2 linked regions of the Salmonirosea aquatica genome follow. The protein of the gene in region 1 interacts with the protein of each later gene in a pairwise test. Links are inferred from orthologs where the notes say so. Each region holds a gene or a part of one and is shown on either strand. Other genes may lie near its edges. The genes, in order: ctaD and GBK04_RS16420.

Evidence for each region.
Region 2: the proteins of ctaD (region 1) and GBK04_RS16420 interact in binary tests that used the Escherichia coli proteins (3 or more experiments, as listed by UniProt). The link is inferred for Salmonirosea aquatica from one-to-one orthologs.

The regions. Positions count from the first base shown.
Region 1 is NZ_WHLY01000002.1:5,498,709-5,510,595, forward strand. Bases 5,709-8,554 are described here. They hold ctaD (cytochrome c oxidase subunit I), read left to right. Parts: upstream 5,709-6,213; coding sequence 6,214-7,896; downstream 7,897-8,554. Other genes in these bases: coxB (cytochrome c oxidase subunit II), read left to right, coding at 5,709-6,166; GBK04_RS23670 (cytochrome c oxidase subunit 3), read left to right, coding at 7,886-8,533. Outside these bases: GBK04_RS23645 (FAD-binding and (Fe-S)-binding domain-containing protein), read left to right, coding at 1-2,311; GBK04_RS23650 (PPC domain-containing DNA-binding protein), read left to right, coding at 2,308-2,739; GBK04_RS31015 (glycoside hydrolase family 15 protein), read left to right, coding at 2,815-4,308; GBK04_RS31020 (glycoside hydrolase family 15 protein), read left to right, coding at 4,269-5,204; more of coxB, read left to right, coding at 5,318-5,708; GBK04_RS23675 (cytochrome c oxidase assembly protein), read left to right, coding at 8,579-9,406; GBK04_RS23680 (hypothetical protein), read left to right, coding at 9,469-9,666; GBK04_RS23685 (QcrA and Rieske domain-containing protein), read left to right, coding at 9,659-10,180; GBK04_RS31025 (c-type cytochrome), read right to left, coding at 10,198-10,578; GBK04_RS23695 (DUF2254 domain-containing protein), read left to right, coding at 11,415-11,887. UniProt on the Escherichia coli protein: Cytochrome bo(3) ubiquinol oxidase is the terminal enzyme in the aerobic respiratory chain of E.coli that predominates when cells are grown at high aeration.
Region 2 is NZ_WHLY01000002.1:3,696,257-3,708,188, forward strand. Bases 6,192-9,082 are described here. They hold GBK04_RS16420 (pyridoxal phosphate-dependent aminotransferase), read left to right. Parts: upstream 6,192-6,973; coding sequence 6,974-8,191; downstream 8,192-9,082. Other genes in these bases: GBK04_RS16410 (transposase), read right to left, coding at 6,192-6,294; GBK04_RS16415 (avidin-fold protein), read left to right, coding at 6,491-6,832; GBK04_RS16425 (2Fe-2S iron-sulfur cluster-binding protein), read left to right, coding at 8,418-9,082. Also shown: GBK04_RS16390 (glycoside hydrolase family 95 protein), read right to left, coding at 1-1,485; GBK04_RS16395 (DUF6503 family protein), read left to right, coding at 1,624-2,373; GBK04_RS16400 (amidohydrolase), read right to left, coding at 2,427-4,121; GBK04_RS16405 (NADP-dependent isocitrate dehydrogenase), read left to right, coding at 4,354-5,577; more of GBK04_RS16410, read right to left, coding at 5,632-6,191; more of GBK04_RS16425, read left to right, coding at 9,083-9,512; GBK04_RS16430 (hypothetical protein), read right to left, coding at 9,539-10,297; GBK04_RS16435 (M56 family metallopeptidase), read right to left, coding at 10,553-11,932. UniProt on the Escherichia coli protein: Shows aminotransferase activity with methionine and histidine as substrates, and to a lesser extent also with phenylalanine.

The sequences.
Region 1 (11,887 bases):
ACCCGAGATCATGCAGCACAAACCTACCGGTTGCGAAGGCATCGACCATAAGCTGATCGGCTACATGGAGCAGAAGGGGATGCATCCCAAAGATATTCAGATGTTGCCGGAGGGAAAAGGATTTTTGTTTGTAGAGTTTGGTGATGACACCAAAGACAAAGCCGAAGCCCAGGCCCGGAAACTCATGGACGAACTCAAAGGCAAGGACGATGCGCCTTCCATGAAGCTTTTCACCAAGGAATGGGAAAAGAAGCACCTATGGAACGTGCGCGAAGCGGGCCTCGGGGCAACCGCCCATGTACCCGGCATGGATCCCACGCATCCGGGCTGGGAAGATGCGGCCGTGGCTCCCAAAAACGTAGGTAAGTACCTGCGCGAATTCCGCGACCTGCTCGACGAATTCGGCTACGATTGCTCGCTCTACGGCCACTTCGGGCAGGGTTGCATTCATTGCCGCATTGATTTTGACTTATCCACCACACAGGGCGTACAGCAGTGGAAGGAGTTCCTGAATCGTGCGGCGCATCTGGTGGTGAAGTACGGCGGCTCCCTCTCGGGCGAGCATGGCGACGGGCAGGCGCGGGCTTCGCTCTTACCCATCATGTATGGCGACGAACTGGTCCAGGCGTTTGGCGAATTCAAAGGTATCTGGGACCCGCAGCACAAAATGAATCCCCACAAAGTGGTGGATCCCTATCGGCCCGACGAAAACCTCCGCATGGGGCCTGATTATGCTCCCGAAGAACAGGAAACGTATTTCCAGTTTCCTGATGATAATTTCTCGTTTACCAATGCGGTGTCGCGCTGTGTGGGCGTAGGCAAATGTCGTAGCGACGAGGGTGGTACCATGTGTCCCAGCTACATGGTCACACGCGAGGAAGAGGACTCTACCCGGGGGCGTTCGCGGTTGCTGTTCGAGATGCGGCGCGGCGACGTCCTGCCCGACGGCTGGCACGACGAGCACGTCAAAGAATCCCTGGAACTTTGCCTGGCTTGCAAAGCCTGCAAGAATGAATGCCCGGTCAATGTGGACATGGCTACCTATAAGGCCGAGTTTCTGGCCCATTATTACAAAGGAAAATTACGCCCCATGCCCGCCTATACCATGGGCTTGATTTACTGGTGGGCGCGAATTGCCAAGCCTATTGCTCCCATCGCCAATTTTTTTACCCAAACCGAGCCCTTCGCGACTCTGATCAAAAAAGCCGGCGGTCTCGCTCCACAGCGCAGAATGCCCACCTTTGCCAGTCAGAGCTTCGTGGACTGGTTCCGAGCCCGCACCACTAGTTTTCCGCCCGATCCAGCACCCTACTTGCATACCGATGGAGCTAAGGAATTGGAGCATGAGGATGTACCCCGCTTTCAGGAAGCTACCTACGAATCCGAAAGCAATCCGCATAACGAGGATGGCAAACGGCTCAACACCCACGCTGAAAAGCAACCCTTCACCACAAAAAGGGTATTGCTCTGGCCCGACACGTTCAACAACTACCTGCTTCCCGAAGCGGCCAAAGCCGCTGTGGAAGTGCTGGAACGGGCGGGCTATACCGTCGAGATTCCGACGAGGCCGCTTTGCTGCGGGCGTCCGCTCTACGATTTCGGAATGCTGGATTCGGCCAAACGACTCTGGGAGCAAACCATCGAACATCTCAAGCCTTACCTACAGGATGGGGTACCTATCGTGGGTTTGGAGCCAAGCTGCGTGGCGGCTTTTCGCGATGAACTGATTAATCTTTTTCCCCATAATGAAGAAGCCAAACGGTTGGCGCACAGTACGTTCATGCTGAGTGAATACCTGGTGCGGCAACAGTACGTACCGCCGCAGCTCAAGCGCAAAGCCGTCGTCCATGGCCATTGTCAGCACAAGGCGATCATGCACATGGATGCTGAGCTGGCGATCCTGAAGAAAATGGGCGTGGAATACGAGCTGCTGGATTCGGGCTGCTGCGGCATGGCGGGATCGTACGGCTTTTCGGCCGACAAGTACGACATCTCGATCCGGGCCGGGGAACGGATATTACTTCCCAAGGTACGCGAAGCCGACGCGGATACTCTGGTGATCTCCAACGGATTTAGCTGCCGGGAACAAATCGAGCAGCAGACAGAGCGCGGCGGTATGCACCTGGCGCAGGTCATTCAGATGGCTCTGCACGAAGGCCCGGCGGGCGCTGCGGGCGATTTTCCGGAAAAGATAAACTATAACAAAAGAGTATCGGCTCCCGGCCCGAAGGTACCCCTGCTCGCGTTGGTGGGTGTCGGCATTCTGGCGGGCGTGACGACCTATTTTTTACATAAAAACCATAATACATGAAATCGCAACTCATCAATGACAACGGCGAGAAGACCTACGCCCTAGTTCTGGACGATGGCGACGAGGCCATCGCCAGCATTACGAAATTTGCCAAAGAGAAAAACCTGAACGCCAGCCAGTTTACGGCCGTTGGCGCATTCAGTCGCGTGGTGACCGGATTTTTTGACTTTTCGATCAAGGACTATCGGAAAAATAAAATCGATGAACAGGTGGAGGTACTGGCACTGACGGGCGACATAGCCACGCACGAAGGTACCCCCAAAGTTCACGCGCACGTTGTGGTAGGTAAGTCCGACGGTACGGCCCACGGGGGGCATCTGCTCGAAGGGTACGCGCATCCGACACTGGAAATAATCCTGACCGAATCGCCTGCGCATTTGCGCCGCAAAATGGACGAAAACATTGGGATCGCCCTGATCGAATTGTAAGAAAGATAATTAAACGCGCTTTGGCGGAAGTTTAGTGTTAATTTGGGTTTCATCGGTGTCTTAAACTTCTGTCCTATGTCAAGTTCTACAATTGCTTCCGGTGCACCGGGGATTCCGGCGCGATGGACATCCAGTGCCAAGTCGGGGGTAGGTACGTCGATCAACGCGGCTTCCGAAGTGAGCTTTACCCTAAGCCACGGCATTGTCAACGAGGTGTATTTTCCCCGCGAGGACTCGGCCTGTATCCGTGACATGGGACTGATTGTCACGGATGGAGAAAACTTTTTCTCCGAAGAAAAACGCCACGCTATCCACGATGTTGAAACCGTAGAAGACGGGGTGCCTGCTTATATTTTAACCAATACCTGCCGCGAAGGTAACTACCGCATTACCAAGGACATCGTAACCGACCCGCTGCGTGATACGCTGGTGCAGCGCGTCAGGTTTGAGGTGTTGAAGGGGAAAAAGGAAGCATACAGCCTGTATGTGCTGTTGGCTCCGCATTTGGGTAATCGGGGCGGCGACAACAATGCCTGGCTGGGCGACTACAAGGGGGTACCTATGCTCTACGCCCAGCGCGACAATCTTTGTGTAGCCCTGGCCTGCTCGGAACCGTGGAAAAAACGGTCGGTGGGTTATGTTGGCAAGTCGGACGGTTGGCGGGATTTGCACCGACATAAACAAATGACCTGGGAATACGAACGGGCTGATGAGGGCAATGTGGCGATGACAGCCGAAATCGACTTAACCCACGCCAACCCGGATTGTGTGCTGGCTCTGGGTTTCGGACGAAACGATACCGAGGCAGGTCACCGGGCCTGGGCGAGTATTACCGATGGTTTTGAGGAAATTCAAAAAAGGTACGTCAAAGAATGGCACGATTGGCAGGAATCACTGATTTCTTTGAATTCTCCCAAAGAACGGGTAGGGGAGTTGTACCGGATCAGCGCCGCTGTACTGCGGATGCACGAATCCAAACGATTCCCAGGCGCCATGATTGCGAGTTTGTCCATCCCCTGGGGTTTCTCCAAAGGTGACGATGACATCGGCGGCTATCACCTGGTGTGGCCGCGCGACTTGGTGGAGTCATCGGGCGGGTTGCTCGCCCTGGGTGCCGATTTAACGGCTTCCCGGGTGCTGAAATATCTGTTGATCACGCAAGAACACGACGGCCATTGGTCGCAGAATATGTGGCTGGAAGGCATCCCCTATTGGAAGGGTATTCAATTGGACCAGGTAGCCCTGCCCATTCTGCTGATCGAGCTGTGCCGTTGCCACAAGGCGCTCCCCGCCCAGGTAGCCCACCACTACTGGAAAATGGTGCGGAAAGCGGTGGCGTTTCTGGTACAGAACGGCCCCGACACCCAGCAGGACCGCTGGGAGGAGGAAGCCGGCTGGACTCCCTTTACGCTGGCCACGGAAGTAGCTGCCCTGGTGGCGGCCGCTGAGTTTGCAGAAGAATATGGAGAAAAAGCGATGGCAGAGTACTGCCGACAGACCGCCGATGCCTGGAACGACCGCATTGAGGATTGGACGTACGTGACAGGTACCCCCTTGCCGAACAGGTAGGGGTAGAGGGGTACTACATCCGGATCAATCCCAGTGGGGTACCTACCTGCGATTTGAAGGGTCAGTTTCTAAAAATCAATAATTTACCTGACGATAAAGCCGAGGTGTTAGTCACTGAGCTGGTGTCGGTGGATGCCCTGGCGTTGGTGCGCTTCGGTTTGCGCGCAGCCGATGATCCCCGTATTTTGAACACCATCAAGGTCATCGATGCCGTACTGAAGGTAGATACGCCCACGGGTCCCTGCTGGTACCGCTACAACCATGATGGCTACGGCGAGCATGAGGATGGCAGTCCGTTCGATGGGACAGGAATCGGGCGTGCCTGGCCTTTGCTGACTGGCGAACGGGCTCACTACGAAATTGCCGCCGGAAACCTGAAAGGAGCCCGAAAGCTGCTCGAAACCATGGAGTCGTTTGCCAACCACGGCCTGTTTCCCGAGCAGATCTGGGATGCCGACGACCTACCCGAGCGGGAGCTTTTCTTTGGAAAATTCTCCGGCTCGGCCATGCCGCTGGTGTGGGCCCATGCGGAGTATATCAAGCTTTGTTGCTCCATCAAGGAGAAGAAAGTATTTGATCTACCCCAACCGGTGTACGCCCGCTACGTCGAAAATAAACAGGAATCTGCTCAGGTGGCCTGGCGCTTCACTCAGCCAATTACAACGCTACCGGTGGGCAGGGGGCTGCGGATTGAAACCCGGGCCGCTGCGATGATCCATTGGACAGCGGACAACTGGGAAACCTCGAAAAAAATCAGCACGCGTGATACTGGTCTGGGGATATACTTTGCCGATCTGCCGGTTCGGAAAAAGAAATCAGGGCGGATTGAATTTACGTTCTACTGGGAAGAAGCCGAATGTTGGGAAGGAAAGGATTTTACGGTTGAAATCGTGTAAGGAGGGTACCCTATGCTAGCCATACTATCAGATACGCTTTTTTTGCCTACCGCCTCCGCGGATAGTGAAGCTATGCGGGAGTTGTTTGTCTATTTTCTGTGGGCGGCGGGGGGGTGCTATTTCTGGTGATAGGTTTGGTGGTCTTTTACTCCTTACGCTACCGCCGAAAAGCAGGCGAAACGGATGAACCCCAGCAATTCCATACACACAGTGGATTGGAGATTGGCATATTGGCGGCCACAACGGGCGTAATGGGGATTTTCTTTTTCCTGACCATAACTACCATGCTGGCCGTCAACGATAACCCCGCGCCCGACCGGCCGCCCGACCTGGTCATCATCGGCCATCAGTGGTGGTGGGAGGCGCGCTATCCAAATTCGGGCGTGGTAACGGCCAACGAAATCCATATCCCCTCGGGAAAGCGGCTGCTGGTGGAAGTACGCTCGGCCGATGTGATTCACGACTGGTGGGTACCCGAACTGGGCCGCAAAATGGACATGATTCCCGGGACCGCCAACCATCTTTGGATGGAAGCCCGACATCCCGGTACCTTCCTGGGTACCTGCAGTGAATTTTGTGGTACCCAACACGCCTGGATGCGGATTCAGGTTATTGCGCAGGCGCCCGATGCTTTTGCCGCCTGGGAACGGGCCCAGTTGCAGAAGCCCACCGCTGTGAACGGAGCTGTGGCGGCGGCCGGAGAAACCCTCTTCCAGCAGAAAACCTGCGCCAACTGCCACGCAATTGCCGGAACAAAAGCGAACGCGCGCATCGGGCCCGATCTGACCCACCTGGGTAGCCGGAATACTTTGCTGACCGGAATGTTGGAAAATACCCCGGAAAACCTGACCCGCTGGCTCGATAATCCGCAACAGATAAAATCCGGCGCGCACATGCCGAATTTTATTTTTACCAAAGCGGAGGTAGAAGCTTTGGTTGAGTACCTGGAGCATTTGGATTGAGAGGTACCGGATGGATTGAAAACAAGGGTGTCCGAAAAAGCAACTCTATGGAAAAAGTCATCGTCCCAGAACCCCATGTACCTTTGCCCTCCGGCAAAACCGACCGGTCGCTGTTGCAATGGATGGCCTCGGTTGATCATAAGCAGCTGGGTATCATGTACCTGCTCACGGCTTTGCTGTTTTTTATTGCCGGCGGAATCGAAATCCTGCTGATTCGGATTCAGTTGATTACGCCCGACAATACTTTTCTGGGACCGGATTTGTACAATCAGCTATTCACGATGCACGGTACCACGATGATTTTTCTGGTACTGATGCCAACGCTGATCGGATTGGGCGTATACCTGGTACCGCTGATGATTGGCGCCAACGAGATGGCATTTCCCCGTCTGAACGCATTCAGCCTGTGGATGACCCTGCTCGGGGGACTCATCCTCTATTTCAGTTTTCTGGATGGCGGCGGCGCGCCGGCGGCAGGCTGGTTTAGCTACGCGCCGCTGAGCAGCAGCCATTATTCGTCTACCAAGGGTGTGGATTACTACTGCATTGGCCTCATTCTGACGGGAATCGGCTCAGTAACCGCCGCGCTGAACTTGGTAGTTACGATCCTGACATTGCGTATTCCCGGTATGGATTTTCGCCGGTTGCCCGTTTTTGTATGGATGATGTTCATCACCGCGTTCCTGATTCTGGCCGCCTTCCCGGTCCTGAATGCCGGCCTGGTCATGCTCCTGATCGACCGTCAGCTCAACGCCCATTTTTTCTCACCGGCTTCGGGCGGATCGGCTATCTTGTGGCAGCATTTGTTCTGGGCGTTCGGCCATCCCGAAGTCTACATTTTGGCCCTGCCGCCGTTTGGTATCATCTCCGAGGTCATTCCGGTGTTTTCCCGACAGCCCATATTCGGTTACCGGTTTCTGATCGGCTCGGGAATCGCCATTGCTTTGCTAGCCTTTGGTGTTTGGATGCACCACATGTTCGCGGTGGGGTTGGGAAATCCGATCAACGGGTTTTTTGCCGCTGGAAGTATGCTCATCGGTATTCCCACGGGTATCAAAGTTTTCAACTGGATTCTGACCATGCGCGGCGGTTCCATCCGGTTCACGACTGCCATGTTGTTTGCGGCTTCGTTTATCGTGGAGTTCACCATTGGTGGACTGAGTGGCATTTCGTTTGCGCTGGTACCGCTCGATTGGCAACTGACCGATACTTACTATGTAGTGGCCCACATCCATTATGTATTTTTGGGAGGTACCTTGTACGCAGTGTTCGCCGGTTTGTTTTACTGGTTTCCCAAAATTACCGGCCGCAAACTTTCCGAACGATTGGGCCGGATTTTCTTCTGGCTGTTCTTTTTGGGTTTCAACCTCACGTTTATGCTCCAGCACGTGCTGGGGATTCTGGGTATGCCCCGGCGGGTGTACACCTACCCCGATTTGCCCTACTTCGGCCTGTTGAACCTGCTTTCGACGGTAGGTGCTTTCCTGATGGCGGCGTCCATTGGCCTGTTCTTTTGGAATATCCTAACCAGCCTCCGCAAGGGTGAACGTGCCGGTGACGACCCCTGGAACGCCTGGACGCTGGAATGGGCCAGTTCCTCGCCACCGGCGTTGAAAAATTTCGATAAGGTACCCCCGGTACGCAGCCTGCGCCCGTTGTGGGATTTGAAACATCCCGAAAATCCGGACTGGAAGAACGAAAAATCGAAACAAACCCGTAATGAAAAATAAGCACCCAAATCCGCTCGGGGCCGACCGTGCCGACCGATTGGCCGTCGCTTCGCAACAGTACGTACCCATCCGGCGCGAACTGCCCGAACGCGCGCGGCGGCAGTATGAGCTATTGATAAAATTTTTCGTGGCGTCGGAATCGTTTTTCTTTATGGCCCTCATCATCTCTTACCTATACTACCGAGGGGTGAACCAGATGATTGATATGACGGACCAGGTTCTCAACGCCCAATCTACCGGGATGTTCACCGCGTTGCTGGTTCTGAGCAGTGGTACCCTTTGGTGGGGCCGCCACCACCTAGAAAGGCAGAAGCCTGTACGGCTGGCCTGGGGACTGGCCGCGACCATCGCCCTCGGCGCGGTGTTCCTGTACGGACAGGGCCTTGAATACGCCCATTTGCTGCGGGAAAATGTCACGGTGGATCGTAATATTTTTGGCTCGGCTTTTTTTACCCTCACCGGATTCCATGCCCTGCACGTTTTCGTAGGATTGATTCTTTTATCGATCGTCTTGATTTTGACCCTATTGGGGGACTTTACGGGTCCGCGTTCGGCCGCCGTCGCCGCCACCGAATTGTACTGGCATTTTGTGGATGTGGTCTGGCTGATTGTTTTTACTGTGGTGTACCTTATTTAATGACGACCGCGGGGCGGCTGGCGTCCCAGTGAAAGATGTTGCACGATGAATACTGAACAATTACTAACCGAAACCTGGGATTTCTCGCCCGGCCTGCTCCTGAGCATTGTGTCGATGGGGGCACTTTACGGGTATAGGATAAATTTCAGATTCACCCGCCAGAGCGTCTGGTTTTTGGCGGGACTGGCGCTGCTGCTGCTTACGCTGGCCTCGCCGCTGCATTTTTTGGGTGAAGGGTACCTGTTCAGTGCCCACATGGCGCAGCACATGCTGCTGTTGCTGGTCGTGCCGCCACTGTTGCTGGCCGGGATTCCAGCGGAGATTTTTGGAAAAAACTTTAAAGCAAAGTTTAAAATTCCTCCCGCCCTATGCTGGGTGTTGGGCGTGGCAATCATGTGGTTCTGGCATATTCCAACCATTTTCAATGCCACCATGCCGACCAATTCGGGAATTCCGATCTGTGGGATCGATGCCGGGCCGTTCGCGGGCTTGCTGCACGGAGCGCAAACCGGTACCCTGCTTGTGGCTGGTTTGTTTTTCTGTTGGCCGATCCTCTCGCCCCTCCCTTCGCACCGGCTACCCGATCTGAAGGGCATTGCCTACCTTTTCTTGGCTTGCATCGGCTGTTCGCTGTTGGGGCTGGGCATTACCTTTTCTTCTCATCAGCTATACAGTGCCTATGGTTCACCCATCGACCCGACAGGCGCGATGCATCTGGTACGCCAAACGTGGGGGATTACGCCCGCCGCCGACCAGCAAATCGGGGGCCTGCTGATGTGGGTTCCTGGCTGCTTTATCTACGTTTCGGCGGCCTTGTTTTTGCTGGGGCGGTGGTTTGGAGAGGAAAATTACAAAATCGGGCTGAGTGATTGAGCGAATACATAGAAAGAACACTATTCACTCAATCACTCAGCCCCTCATTTAAAATCAATACGATGGCAAATCAACAGCATCCATGGCTACCCGCCGAACCAAAGGAACTTCCCAAACCTACTTACTGGCCGTTTTTTCTAGCTTTGGGTGTCGTATTGATGCTGTGGGGCATTCCTACGACCTTATACATTTCCGCCCTCGGCGGCCTGATTTTCGTATTGGCCTTAGTCAGATGGATTAACCTACTTCGTCATGAGTGAACTGAAATCGCAAGTCCGACCCGAAAAGCGGCGTGCTTTCCTGACCAAACTGAGTCTCGGGCTAGGGGGCCTGGCCGCTGCGGCTGCCTCCGTTCCGGTCATTGCCGCACTGCTCAATCCCTGGCTTAGGGAAAAAAAACGCGTGTGGCGATCTGTGGGCAGGGTAGACGAATTCGAACGAGAGGGCGGTTTTAAGCTGGTAAAATACAAAGATGCCGCGCCTGATCCCTGGGCGGGATCGACCGGAAACTCCGCCGCCTGGCTCCGCCGCGATTCCGATACGGAATTCACCGCTTTTTCTATCAACTGCACCCACTTAGGCTGTCCCGTTCGCTGGGTACCTTCGTCTGAGCTGTTCATGTGCCCCTGTCACGGCGGGGTATTTTATAAAGACGGTTCAGTCGCCACCGGACCTCCGCCCAAAAGCATGGTAAAGTACCCCGTGCGGGTCAGGAATGGACAGGTGGAGATCGAAACCACCGCCATTCCGGTCACGACCAGCGTGCGGGTATAAAAAAACGCAAAAGGTACCTAGCGCAGCGCTACGGTCTTGTTGCCAGGTGTGAATTTCTCGGGTACCTTGTTTTTAATGGGGTCAATACTCATCAGGTAGGTGTAAATGGCGCCCAGGTCTTTTTCGGTCATGCCCGCATACATCATCCACGGCATGATGGTCTGCATCTCGCCGGGACCCACTTTTTGGGGCACATAGCTGCTGTCGGCGTACGCCTTGAAACGCGCCACAAAGGCTTCTTTGGTCCAGGTACCTATCCCGGTTTCTTTGTCAGGCGTAATATTGGGTGTGTGGAGGGTACCCATAGGCAGGGCAAATTCCCTTCCACCGGAGAATTTTTTCTCCGCCACAATCTGCCCCCGCTCGGCGGGGGTATGGCATTCCACGCAGCCGGCCATTGTAACGACGTACTTGCCTGTGGCCAGTTCGTCGTTGGGGTCGGGCAGGGGAGGGGTTCGGCTTTCTGGGGAATGGTATTCAGGATGAAGTTGAAAGGAAAGTCCGGCTTGGAAGCCTCGGGCTGGAACTCGATGGGTTTGAGGGTACGCAGGTAGGCCACTACACTTTTGGCGTCCTCCTCGTTCATATTCCGGTAGTAAGGGTAAGGCATGACGGGAAAGAACGCGTGACCGTCGCGGCTTACACCCGTAGTGATGGCGCGGTAAATTTCGCCGTCTGTCCAGTCACCAATGCCCGAGGGCGTAATGTTCTTGGAAGTGAACGATCCCGGGAAGCCCATCTGCTGATTGAACAATTCGCCACCTTTGCCTAGGGTACCTGGCACCAAAGGAGCCGAATACAACGTGTAATCGCGGGTACTGTGGCAATCCATGCACACAGCCACATGGTTGGCGATGTACTCGCCCCGGGCCACGCGGACCGGCGTGGGTTCAATGACCATATCCTGTGCTTCTCCTACATTGGGTAAGGCCAGAGAGACATACGCCAGGACACCGGCAACGGCAATAACGAGAACACCGACCAGAATGCCAATGATTTTTACTGTTTTTTTCATAGTGGTTTGAAGGAATAGAGATGAGGGTTTTTGCAAAAAAACAAAACTAAAAAATTTTCATCATACAAAATTCCTGAATATTGCAGCTAGGGGTGAACATATTCTTTGAGCCGGCCTATTTTTCGGAAAATCCAAGGGAGTGACGGGCTCCCAAGGGGGGAATTTTAACAAAAAATATAGTTCGCCACGTATTTACTCGTATACATTTAGAATTCACTTATGCTCGACAATACCCGCGTCTGGTTGCAGGGCCGCTACTACAAAATCCTGAACAGCATTGCCTTTTATCCCGCCTTCATTGGCGTGACGTTCCTGGTACTTTCCTACCTGGTAATCCTTTTTGACTTTTCGGAAGCGGGCAAGCACATTAAGTCGCAACTACCGCCCTACATATCGCTCAAAGATGCCTCTACAGCCCGCAGCATCATTTCAGCCATTGTTTCAGGTGTAATATCGCTGACCGTATTCAGCTTCTCGATGGTGATGATCGTCCTGAATCAGGCTGCTTCTCAACTTAGCAACCGGGTACTCAATCGGCTGATCGGTAACCGATTCCAGCAGATCGTACTGGGGATTTATATAGGTACCATCGTTTTTGCGCTGTTCCTGCTTACCGCCATCCGCGACATCGATTCGGGAATTTACATTCCTGCCCTAAGTACCTACCTGCTGATACTTCTGACCATTTTCGA
Region 2 (11,932 bases), 1.8 Mb from region 1 along the record:
CCAGTCCAGACAGAAAGCGGCGGCGTCTTTCATGATCGGGTAGGCGGTTTTTTGCAGGTACCCTATGTCCCGCGTAAAGCGGTAATGCTCGTACAAATGCTGGCTCAGCCAGGCCGAAGCCATCGACCAGTTGGCCCACTGCGGGTCGCCCTTACCCAAATCACCGACGGGATTGGACGTAGCCCAGATGTCGCTGTTGTGGTGCGCCACCCAGCCGTTGGCTCCGTAGAAATTCTTTGCCGTTTTGCGGCCCGTAACCGCCAGGGTTTCGATGAAATCGAGCAAAGGCTCGTGCATCTCCGAAAGATTGGTGACCTCGGCGGGCCAGTAGTTCATTTGGGTGTTGATGTTGATCGTGTAGTTGCTACTCCACGGCGGACGCAGCTTGTCGTTCCAGATTCCCTGCAAATTGGCGGCGGGCGTCCCCTGGCGCGAGCAGGAAATCAGCAAGTATCTTCCATACTGAAAGTACAGGGCTTCAAAAGCCGGATCTTTAGCCCCGGTAGTATAGGCTTTCAAACGCTGATCGGTGGGTAGTTGGCTGCCCTGACCGTCGTTCAATTGCAGCGATACGCGGTCGAAGAAACGTTTGTAATCGTCCTTATGCGCCTGTTTTATGGCTTCGTAGGGTTTTTCAATCGCCTTTTCCAGATATTCGGTAGCCAAAGCTACCTCATCTTTTCCCTCGCTGTCGGGGCATTTGTCGAAGCCGTTGAAACTCGTGGCTGCCGATACGAAAAGCGTGACTTCATCGGCATTCTGCACGTGCATGCCCAACTTATCGGCTGTGATTTCGCCTCCTTTATAAATAGCTTTAACCCGTAGGTCGTACCGCATGCCACGGCAACCCGTCGAATCTTCGTAGATGACCGGTTCGGCATTGTAATTCACATAATTGGGGTCGGCGTGGGCGGGCGCTTTTCCCCGCATCGCGATTTCGGTGGCGGATTCGGCGGTATTGGTAAAATGGATCAGGCTCTTGGTTTCCAGGTCGAAGCTCAGGGTACCTTTCTTGCTGGCCGTCAAGTGAATGACGATAATCTGATCGGGCGCGGAAGCGAAGATTTCCCGACGGTACTCCACGCCATTCTGGGTGTAGGTGGTAGTAGCCAGGGCATTGGAGATATCGAGTTCGCGACGGTACTTGCTGACTTCACCATTAGATTTCATTTTCAATACCAAATCCCCCAATGGCGCGTAGGATTCCGTATACAATCCCTGCAACTTTTTGGTCAGGTCGTGGGCTTTGGCGTAGTCTTCGGCGAAGAGCGCTTTCCTGATTTGGGGCAGGTACGAGGCCGCCTGCGGGTTGGGATTCAGATTGGCGGGGCCACCTGTCCAGAGGGTAGTTTCGTTGAGTTGGATCAGTTCTTCGTCCACTTTTCCCCAAATCATGGCTCCCAGCCGTCCGTTGCCCACGGGCAGGGCCTCTTCCCAGGCGGCAGCGGGACGGTCGTACCAGAGTTGAAGTTCTTGGGCTTGCATTGCTTGGGAAATGCTGAAAAAGAGGAGTAATAAAGGGCGTATTTTCATTTTGCAGGTGGGTGAACTTTGCAGCCGACATTATCAGTTTAGCTATCGAAAGAGTAATTTACCCAAAACTTAATCCTCTTCCCCAATTTTATGCGCAATTCTACGCTGCTCCTGTCTGTTTTTTCTGTTATCCTTCTTTCCTGCCAGCCCGATGATCCGGCGCAAACCATTGTCGATAAAGCCATCGACTACCACGGTGGTGCGGCCTACGATAAAGTCAATCTGGAATTCGATTTCAGAGACAAGCATTACATCGTGCAAAAAAACGGCGGTGATTTTCGGTATGAACGCATCCAAATGGATTCGACCGGAGCCGAAATCCGCGACATCCTGACTAACGCTGAAGCCTACCGAACCATCAATGGACAAAAAGTGAGTGTGCCGGATACCACGATGGACAAGTACAAGTACTCGGTCAACTCGGTGGCGTATTTTCTGCTCCTTCCCGCGCCGTTGCGGGATGCCGCAGTACAGAAAGAGTACATCGGTGAAGTGACGATCAAAGGTAAAGCCTACGACAAAATAAAAGTGTTCTTTACCCAGGAAGGCGGCGGCAAAGACCACGACGACGTGTTTGTGTACTATTTCGACAAGGAGGACGGCTCGATGGATTTCGTGTCCTACCTCTATCACGTCAACGAAACCGGGATGCGGTTCCGTGAAGCCTACAATCCGCAGCGCGTCGGGGGCATTCTGGTGCAGGACTACATCAATTTCGCGCCCACCGATTCAACATTAGCCGTGACGGATGAAAACCTGCTTTCGCTGGATAGTTTGTACCAGTCTGGAAAGTTGACGGAATTCTCGCGCATCGAGAATAAAAACTTCAAGGTACGTTGACTTAAAGAACAACGCTGACAGCGTTTGGATCGCTGTCAGCGTTGGAATGAATATTACTTTCCCTTAGCCTCCAATTCTTTCGCTTCTAGTTCTTTGATCTTAGCCCGCTGCGTGTCGTTGATGGTAGGGTAGGTGATACCTAGTTGCTCCAGGTACGTCTTGTACTTCGCGGGCTGGTAGTAAAACTTCTCCAATGAAGGCTTGAATTCAGCCATGATTTCTTTATTGAGGTAGGTGGCCGGAAAATCCTTCGGACCAACGAGCGGCGTGTATTGCAGGTCTTTGGTCTGTTCGTCGCGGTAGTAGGCCCAGGCTTTCTTGAGTACCTCCGGCTTCGTGAACATATCGATCAGGGTCATAGCCTCGGCTTTGGCGCCGGCTACGATACCCTTGTGGGCAATCGGCGTAGCCATCGAAATGGCGTTGGACCAGTGGTGGCCGGGTAGGTTAGGAATATTGGAAGGGTAGCGTAGTACCACCGTGGGCAGCGCCCACGAAATATCCGCGATGTCGTCGGAGCCGCCGCCCATCGAGCGCATGATTTGCCCGCCCATCGACGCTACGGGCATATCGGCGGGTAAGCCGATGGTGTCCAGTTTGGTAGCTAATCCCTCAATTTTGCTGGCCTCGATTTCGATCTGAGCAGCCTTGGCCAGCAACTGATCGTTTTCGTCCCAGGTAGGTAGGCCCACCTTTTTGATGTTCTGGTACATGGTTTCGGCGATGGGCTGGTTGAAATGTCCCGGCCAGGCCGAACCCAGCACTTCGTAGGTGAACTTGGTATCGGTCATCAGGGAGGCCCCCTCGGCCATTTTCATGCCCACATCGTAGAGTTTCTTGATTTTGGGATAGCTGCGGTCACGGAAATAGTACCAGACCGACGCTTTGGAGGGTACCACATTGGGCTGGTCGCCGCCATCGGGAATGACATAGTGTGAGCGTTGCGTCAGTTCAAGGTGCTCGCGGCGGAAGTTCCAGCCTACATTCATCAGCTCCACGGCATCCAGCGCACTCTTGCCGCGCCAGGGTGCGCCAGCGGCATGGGCGGCTTGCCCCTCAAACATGAATTTGACCGATATCAGGCCGTTGTTGCCCGCATCGCCGTAGCTGACGCTCAGGTTGTTGCTGACGTGCGTGAAGATACAGGCATCCACGTCTTTGAAGTAGCCATCGCGCACGAAGTAGGCTTTGGCACCTACCAATTCCTCGGCCACACCGGGCCACAGCATCAGGGTACCGGGAATTTTGTCGCGCTCCATGATTTTCTTGACGGCCAGGGCCGAAATGATGTTTAGTGCCTGGCCCGAATTATGCCCTTCACCGTGACCGGGTGCACCTTCCACCAGCGGATCGTGGTAGGCCACACCGGGTTTCTGGCTGGCTTTGGGAATACAGTCCACGTCGGAGCCCAGGGCGATCACCGGCTTGCCGCTACCCCAGGTGGCGATCCATGCGGTGGGCATACTGGCGATGCCGCGCTGAATCGTGAAACCTTCTTTTTCCAAAAGTGTGGTCAGGTACTTCGCTGACTCTTCTTCCTGAAAGCCTAGTTCGGAAAAGCTGAATAGCATGTCGTTGATTTCCTGGCCGAGCTTAGCGTTCTGTTCTACGCTCAGGGCCACTTCCTGCTTCAATTTTTCAGCAGGATCGGCGGGAGTTTTGGAGGCGTTGCGTTTGGACTGGGCGGTCGCGAGCGGAGTGGTCAGAGCCAACATTGCCCACAGCAGCGGGAGTAGTGTTTTTTTCATGCGAAGTGTTAACTGTAAAAGTTTTAGGTTAAGATTCGAGCCAATGAAATTGCGAGTTTAATTTTGAAAAGCAAATTGGAAACCGACAATTCCTGAAAATAACTACTTGGTTGACAGAAAAATACAAAACTGTCAACCGCCAACTGTCCATTGTCAACTGACTTTTGTACTTTTGCGCGGTGTTTTTTACGAATAGTAGTTAGCTTTTACCCCTAAATCAAAATCTACGAGCATGAGCAAAATTAAAGTTGCCAATCCGGTCGTCGAACTCGACGGTGATGAAATGACCCGCATTATCTGGAAATTCATCAAGGACAAACTGATTCTTCCCTATCTGGATGTCGATATAAAATATTATGACCTCGGTATCGAGTACCGCGACGAAACCAATGATCAGGTGACCATCGACGCCGCCAACGCCATTAAAGAGTACGGGGTAGGTATCAAATGCGCCACGATTACCCCCGACGAAGCCCGCGTGGAAGAATTTGGCCTGAAGCAGATGTGGCGCTCGCCCAACGGCACGATCCGGAACATTCTGGATGGTACCGTGTTCCGCGAGCCGATCGTGATGAGCAACGTACCCCGCCTGGTCACGACCTGGACCGACCCGATCATCGTGGGTCGTCATGCGTTCGGCGATCAGTACCGGGCTACCGATTTTGTGGTACCCGGCAAGGGAAAACTCACCATGAAATTTGAAGGCGAGGATGGTACCGTGCAGGAATTCGACGTGTTCAACTTCCCCGGCGGTGGCGTGGCCATGGGCATGTACAACCTCGACGACTCCATCAAAGGTTTTGCGCGGGCTTGTATGAACATGGGCTTGCAGAAAGGCTGGCCGGTGTACCTGTCGACCAAGAATACGATTCTGAAAAAATACGACGGTCGCTTCAAAGATATTTTCCAGGAAGTGTTCGATACTGAATTCAAAGACAAATTCGCCGAGGCCGGCATCGTGTACGAGCACCGCCTGATCGACGATATGGTAGCCTCCGCGCTGAAATGGAGCGGTAAGTTTGTATGGGCCTGCAAGAATTATGACGGTGACGTACAGTCTGATTCCGTAGCGCAGGGCTTCGGTTCGCTGGGCCTGATGACTTCGGTACTGGTGACGCCCGACGGGGGTACCATGGAAGCCGAAGCGGCCCACGGTACCGTGACCCGCCACTACCGCGAGCATCAGAAAGGTCGTCCTACCTCTACCAACCCCATTGCCTCGATATTCGCCTGGACGCGCGGTCTGGCCTTCCGGGGCAAGCTGGACGACAATCAGGAGTTGATCAACTTCGCCGATACGCTGGAAAAAGTATGTATCGACACCGTGGAAAGCGGCAAGATGACGAAAGACCTCGCCCTGATCGTACACGGCGACAGCCTGACGAAGGACCACTACCTGAATACGGAGGAGTTCCTCGATGCCATCGATGAAAACCTGAAAGCGGCTTTGGCGTAGCGATATGTTGCTGAGATTTGACAACTTTAATAAAAAAGTTGTCAAATCTTTTTCTCACTCCTCCAATCCCCAGCCATTGGGTAGATCGAAATCTCCTTCATGAGCATTGACGAACGGTTTTCTTCCCCCGAACCATTCCAGGACTTCCTCTTTTCGCAGTTTAGTCGGCTTTTCCAACAGTATTCTTGAATATGAACTCCATCGGTACGTTCTGAAATCCGCTTCGACGCCATGTTTCCGGGGATTGGTATGAATGTACTTTATGATACTGGTAAGGTATAGGTCATTGTCAATTTTTACCCGCTTGAAAGGAGTTTGAAATAAGGTTCCGACCCGGTCCTGCTGCTTATTGTAGGCCATCGCGTACGACTGGAAGAATTTCTTGAACTGGTGACTGACAATTTCGTGAACCGTCTTTTGGGATGGTTCTCCCTTTTTCAGGGCAAGAATTTTCCCAGAGTTAATTTCTTCGAAAGAAGCCAAATTCTTCCGTAAGGCTTCTTCTGACGATACCTTGATGAGCAGGTGGAAATGGTTGCTCAGCAGGCAAAAAGCGTATACCTCAACAAAGCCACTCAGATACCCGTCCAATCTTTTCAAAAAAAACTCAAAGTTGCCTTCATGGGCGAAAAGCTTCCCGCTGTCGATCGTCCGGTTATAGATATGGTAGAAACACTCATCTTCGAATTCGACGAAATAATGCTCGGTTTTAGCCATACATACTTTTGAGGTATAGGATTTGAGATTTGACAACTTTTTAAAAGTTGTCAAATCTAATGGAAACCAGCCAATGCGCTACATCCTCGGCGGATCAGTGCGTTAATTCTCAATCTATTCAATGTATCCAAACGACTATCAAATTTCCTTATAGTGTACAAGCCAACCCTATGGGGTCGCACTATTCCTTCTGACCATGATTAACTACCACAACAAACGCTTCCGCCCGGTCCAGAATACTGAAAACGGCGAAACTTCGGCGGAAACGATTTTCCTGTACCAGCAGGAAGGCACCCTGCTTACTTCTGAATATGCTGGCGGAAAAATAAAAAAAGGCCACCTGATCGGACTGGTCGACGAAGCGGGGAACATCGATATGCGCTACCATCAGGTTAACGAGCAGGGTGAACTGATGACGGGTACCTGCCAGTCGAAGCCCGAAATATTGTCCGATGGGCGGATTCGACTGCACGAAACCTGGCGCTGGACGTCCGGTGATTGTTCGCAAGGGCAGTCTGTTATTGAAGAGATCCGGTAACCCCAGCCAAGTAATTACGGTACACATAGGGGTACCTTGAACTCAAAAATCTTATAATTCATATCTCATAACTCATATCAAAATCTTACCTTTGCGGGCAATTTGTTGATACCGTTTCAATTAACTTAATTTTTTATTGCAATGTCCGCAGTAGCAGAGCAAACCCAGTTGTTGGCCGACCGCATCAATGCCCTCGAAGAATCTTCGACCCTGGCGATGACCAAGAAAGCCCGTGAATTGGCCGCCGAAGGCCACAAAGTCATCAGCCTGAGCGTTGGTGAACCCGATTTCAAGACTCCCGCCCACATTTGTGAGGCTGCCAAGAAAGCCATCGACGATGGTTTCCACGGCTACTCGCCGGTGGCAGGGTACCCCGACCTGCGCAAAGCCATTGCCGACAAACTGAAACGCGACAACAACATAGACTGGAAACCCGAGAATATCGTGGTATCTACGGGCGCCAAGCATTCCCTGGCCAATGTCATTCAGGTACTGGTCAATCCCGGCGACGAGGTACTGATTTTTGCACCGTACTGGGTAAGCTACTCGGAAATGGTAAAACTGGCCGAAGGCAAATCGGTGATCGTGGATGGTACCTTCGAGAATGACTTCAAGGTGACTCCCGAACAACTCGAGGCGGCCATCACGCCCCGCACCAAGATCGTAATGTACGCCTCGCCCAACAACCCGACGGGGTCGGTGTACTCGGAGGCCGAACTGCGGGCTTTGGCGGCGGTCATCGAGAAACATGAAAATATTTACGTGCTGGCTGACGAGATTTATGAATATATCAATTTTACGGACGAAGGCCATTTCAGCATGGGGTCTATTCCGGCGCTGAAAGACCGCGTCATTACCGTCAACGGCGTAGCCAAGGGCTTCGCCATGACCGGCTGGCGGATCGGCTTTATCGGAGCCGCCAAGTGGATCGCCGAAGGTGTGGAGAAATTGCAGGGTCAGGTAACGTCTGGTACCAATTCCATCGCGCAGAAGGCGGCCGTAGCGGCCTTCAATGGTACCCTGGAGCCTACCAGAGAAATGGCCGAAGCCTACGCTCGTCGCCGTGATTTGGTGGTAGGGCTTTTAAAAGAAATTCCGGGCTTCAAAGTCAATGTACCCCAGGGAGCTTTCTATGCCTTTCCGGATGTGAGCTACTATTTCGGAAAATCCGACGGCAAGAATCTTATCAAGGATTCGGACGATTTCTCGCTGTGGTTGCTCAACAATTCGTACGTATCCACCGTAGCCGGGTCAGGATTCGGAGCACCTAATTGCATTCGGATTTCTACTGCGGCCTCTGATGAAGCTCTGACCGAAGCCGTGCAGCGGATTAAGGAGGCGGTAGCTACCCTAAAATAGCGGTAGCATACGAGCCTAAACAGTAGACCATTCCTGATGCCAAGGCCCCGCAAGAGTTCGCTGCGGGGCCTTGTCTTTGGTGAGAAATAAAGTGAGACGCCGCAGAACGAATCAAACTTTGCGGTTTCTGCTTCTGTTATAGAGAAGTAAAAACAGAAGCAAATCTCCTATTGGTACCAACCGGTACGTTAGCCCAAAATCGCCGATCGTCGGTTCAAATTTTAGAATGAGCAAATATTATTTTTTAAAGGTAAAAGAGGTCATACACGAAACGCCCGATGCCGTTACCATCCATTTTTGGCACCCTTTCAACGAAGTAATCAAATACAAGCCGGGACAATTTCTGACGCTGCTCCTGCCTCAGGGCGATACCAAAATCCGCCGTTCCTACTCCATGTCGAGTTCGCCCTACACCGATGTATCGCTGGCCGTTACGGTAAAGCGGCTCCCGGGTGGTTTCGCGTCGGAGTACCTTACCTCGACGGTAAAGGAAGGTGACGTACTGGAAGTCATGGAGCCGCTGGGGCACTTCGTTCCCGAACTCGACGCAGACCAAAAACGTAGCGTTGTATTAATTGGGGCTGGAAGCGGCATTACGCCGCTGATTTCCATTGCGAAGTCGGTGCTGATGGTGGAGCCCGAGAGCGAGGTGTATCTACTCTACGGCAATCGGAATGAGAACAGTATTATTTTCAAGAACCAGCTGGATACTCTGAAAGCCAAATACGGTGAACGGTTCCGGTTGGTTTATACCCTGAGTCAGCCTTCCGCGGCGTGGGCGGGCGAAAGCGGGCGTTTGAATAAATCCCAGATTCTGAAAATAATGGAAGGGCTACCCAAGCCACCTCCCGCCAGGACCGATTACTACCTCTGTGGCCCCGACGACATGATGGAAGAGGCCAAACGGGCGCTGGACATTCTGGCCGTACCCGCTGAGCGCGTTCACAAAGAAAGTTTCCTTACCGCCACCACTGCCAAAGCCCACGGTGACGTGACCGAGGTACCCTCAGAAAGCGGTGCTGATTCGCCAGGCGACGATTCGCCCAAAGGTTACGAAGTCACGGTACTCTACGAAGGCAGCGAGTACAAGTTTCGGGTAGAGCCCCACCAGACTGTGCTGGAAGCGGCGCTGGATCTGGACATCGACCTACCTTACTCCTGCCAGGCGGGGATGTGCACGGCCTGCATGGGACGCTGCGTGTCGGGCAAGGTGCATCTGGACGAAGAGGATGCACTATCCAAAGCAGAGCTTGAAGCGGGCTTCATTCTGACCTGTGTGGCCCACCCCATGAGCGACGATGTAGTGCTGGAAGTGGAGTGATAAAAATCAGGTGCGAATGGATTCGTTTATTCGCACTTGGCCAGTACCTCTTTGGCTAGTTTCTTGGCCAGCTCCAGATTCACATCTTTGTCTTTGCTCACACTAGCGATGACCTGAAACGTCGTCGCGCCGACCAGCACCGTGAGGTAATTGTCTTTTTTGTTAAAAGATGCGGCGTTCCCGATTCCCGGCACATCTTCAAACTTGTCCGTGGTGCTCATGCCCTTGGCCATGTCTGCGGCTGCCTCGGCCTGTTCTTTCGAATAGTTAGGGTCGTTTTTTAACCGCGCTTCGGCTACTTTGAAAGCCTGATCCAGTTCCTCTTGGGTGGGGTTTCGGTAAAATGCCTTGAAATTCTCGAGGGGTGTGGCTTTTTTATTGATCATAAACAAATCACTACCTACCCACATCACGCCTATTTCGTTCTGAAGCGGAATCTCCATCGTCGAATTTCCCATCTTCATCGTACGGGTACGGTCGCTTTTCCAGGAGTGGACGTACTTGTCGGTATTGGCCTTGCGCTCGGGCGCGCTTTTATCGTATTTCATTTTAGCATCGGGCATTTCTTCGGAATAATGCTTTTTGATCACTTCCAGGGGTAGCAGCTCGTCCAGCTTGCGCTGGTAGGAAAGGATGCAATCGCCCTGGCCCGATGAGCTGGCCGGGGATAGGGTTTCCGTTGTCGGGGTATCTGAGTCAGTGCTGACGCTTTCAGCACCGCCACCGCAGGAAAAAGCCAGGGTAGTGCTAACCACCATAATAATCGAAATAAAGGTTTTTTTCATAAGTACCGATTGAGGTAGGAGTGAAGAGGTAGGTTGATTAGGACGTAATGCCAGACTTTGTGGTAAAGCAAGCGTATTTTTTGCTATTCAACATAAATTGATTAGCCATCGGGTAAAGCGGGGCATTCACCTGACAGCGCCGCCTAGTAATCGGATTCATCAATCCATGTGTTCTTAACAATAAAAACCGCCACCTACCTCAGAATTTCAAATTCTGAGGTAGGTGGCGGTTTCACTTTTACCAAAGAAAAAGCGCTACTTTTTCTTCGGTGGTACGGGTGCCGCCGCCGGAGCAGGCGCTACTTTTCCCTGCACGGCTGCGGGGGCTTTGGGTGATCGGGCAGCGGGTGGAGGCGTTGGGGCTACTTTACCTACCCCTTTTACTTTGGCGGGCCGCTCCACGGGTGGCGGTGGCGGGAGTAGACTGTTTATTTTTTGGGCTTCCAATTCCATTTTTCGACCAATTATTTCCATCTTTCCACTAATCGCCTCCATTTTTTGGTCAAATACCTCCGTCTCCTGGTTGAGTTTCTCCATTTCCGCATTCAGATTATTCAGCGGCTTTTCTGCTTCATTCATCTGTTTGCGGCTTTGGGCGATCTGCTCATTCAGGCTGGTAATTTCCTGCTCCTTTGCTTTGATTTGCGCCTCGATATCAGCCAGTTGTTTCTCCATATCGGCGGGGGCCGGTTTTGCCTGGCCATTCTTGGGATACATTACCGCCGATCGCTTTTCCATCAGCTTCTGCCGGGCTTCCTGCGCGTTCTGCTTTTTCCACTCGATTTTTTCCTGCTCCCGCTGAAAACGCTCTACCTCGAACTGCTCTTTTTCGGTTTTCAACTGCAATTCGGCCATCCGCTGGTGCAGAGGTTGCAATTGCTGTTGCAGAGCCTGTATTTCTTTGTGATAAGGCTGCATCTGTTGCTGATATTCCTGCATCCTGGCGTGAAATTCAGCCATCTTTTTCTGGGTAGAATCATTCGAGTAAATAGCTATCGACTCCTCAATCTCTAGGTCCATAGGAACTTCAAGTGGCTCTTCTACCATCACAGCGATCTCTTTTTCAATAACGGTATCCGCTATGGTTGCGTTTTTCACAGGAGCGACGACAGACACTTCAGTGTCCCCATTATGTTTTGTGATTTTGTCGGTTTGTTCTTTCTTCTTCTTGATATCACCCTTCTGAAAAGCATAGACCGATGCACCGACCAATAAGGAAAGCAGCACAATAGCCATAGGCAAATACCCCGACAACCGCCGCCCAGCAGGTTCGGCTACACCCAAAACCCGACGTACCCGGCGCAGCAACAGGGGCTTGTTGGCCGCAAAAGCTACCACGAGGGAAGATTCGTGCCGGAACTCAGCTACCCTTACCAGAGCGTGGGCTAGCGACAGGCGGTCGTCACACACGGCCATCGCCAGGTCGTCGCAGCAATGCTCGCGCTCGGTGCGAATGCGGTCGGATAACCACCAGAGTGCCGGATGAAAAAAATACACCACTTCCACGAATGATTGCACCAGATTGACGAAATAATCGTGTCGGCGAATGTGGGCAAGCTCATGCGCCAGAACGGCTTCCACTTCTTTTACGGAAAGGCCGGTCATAAGTCCAATCGGAACCAGTACTACGGGCTG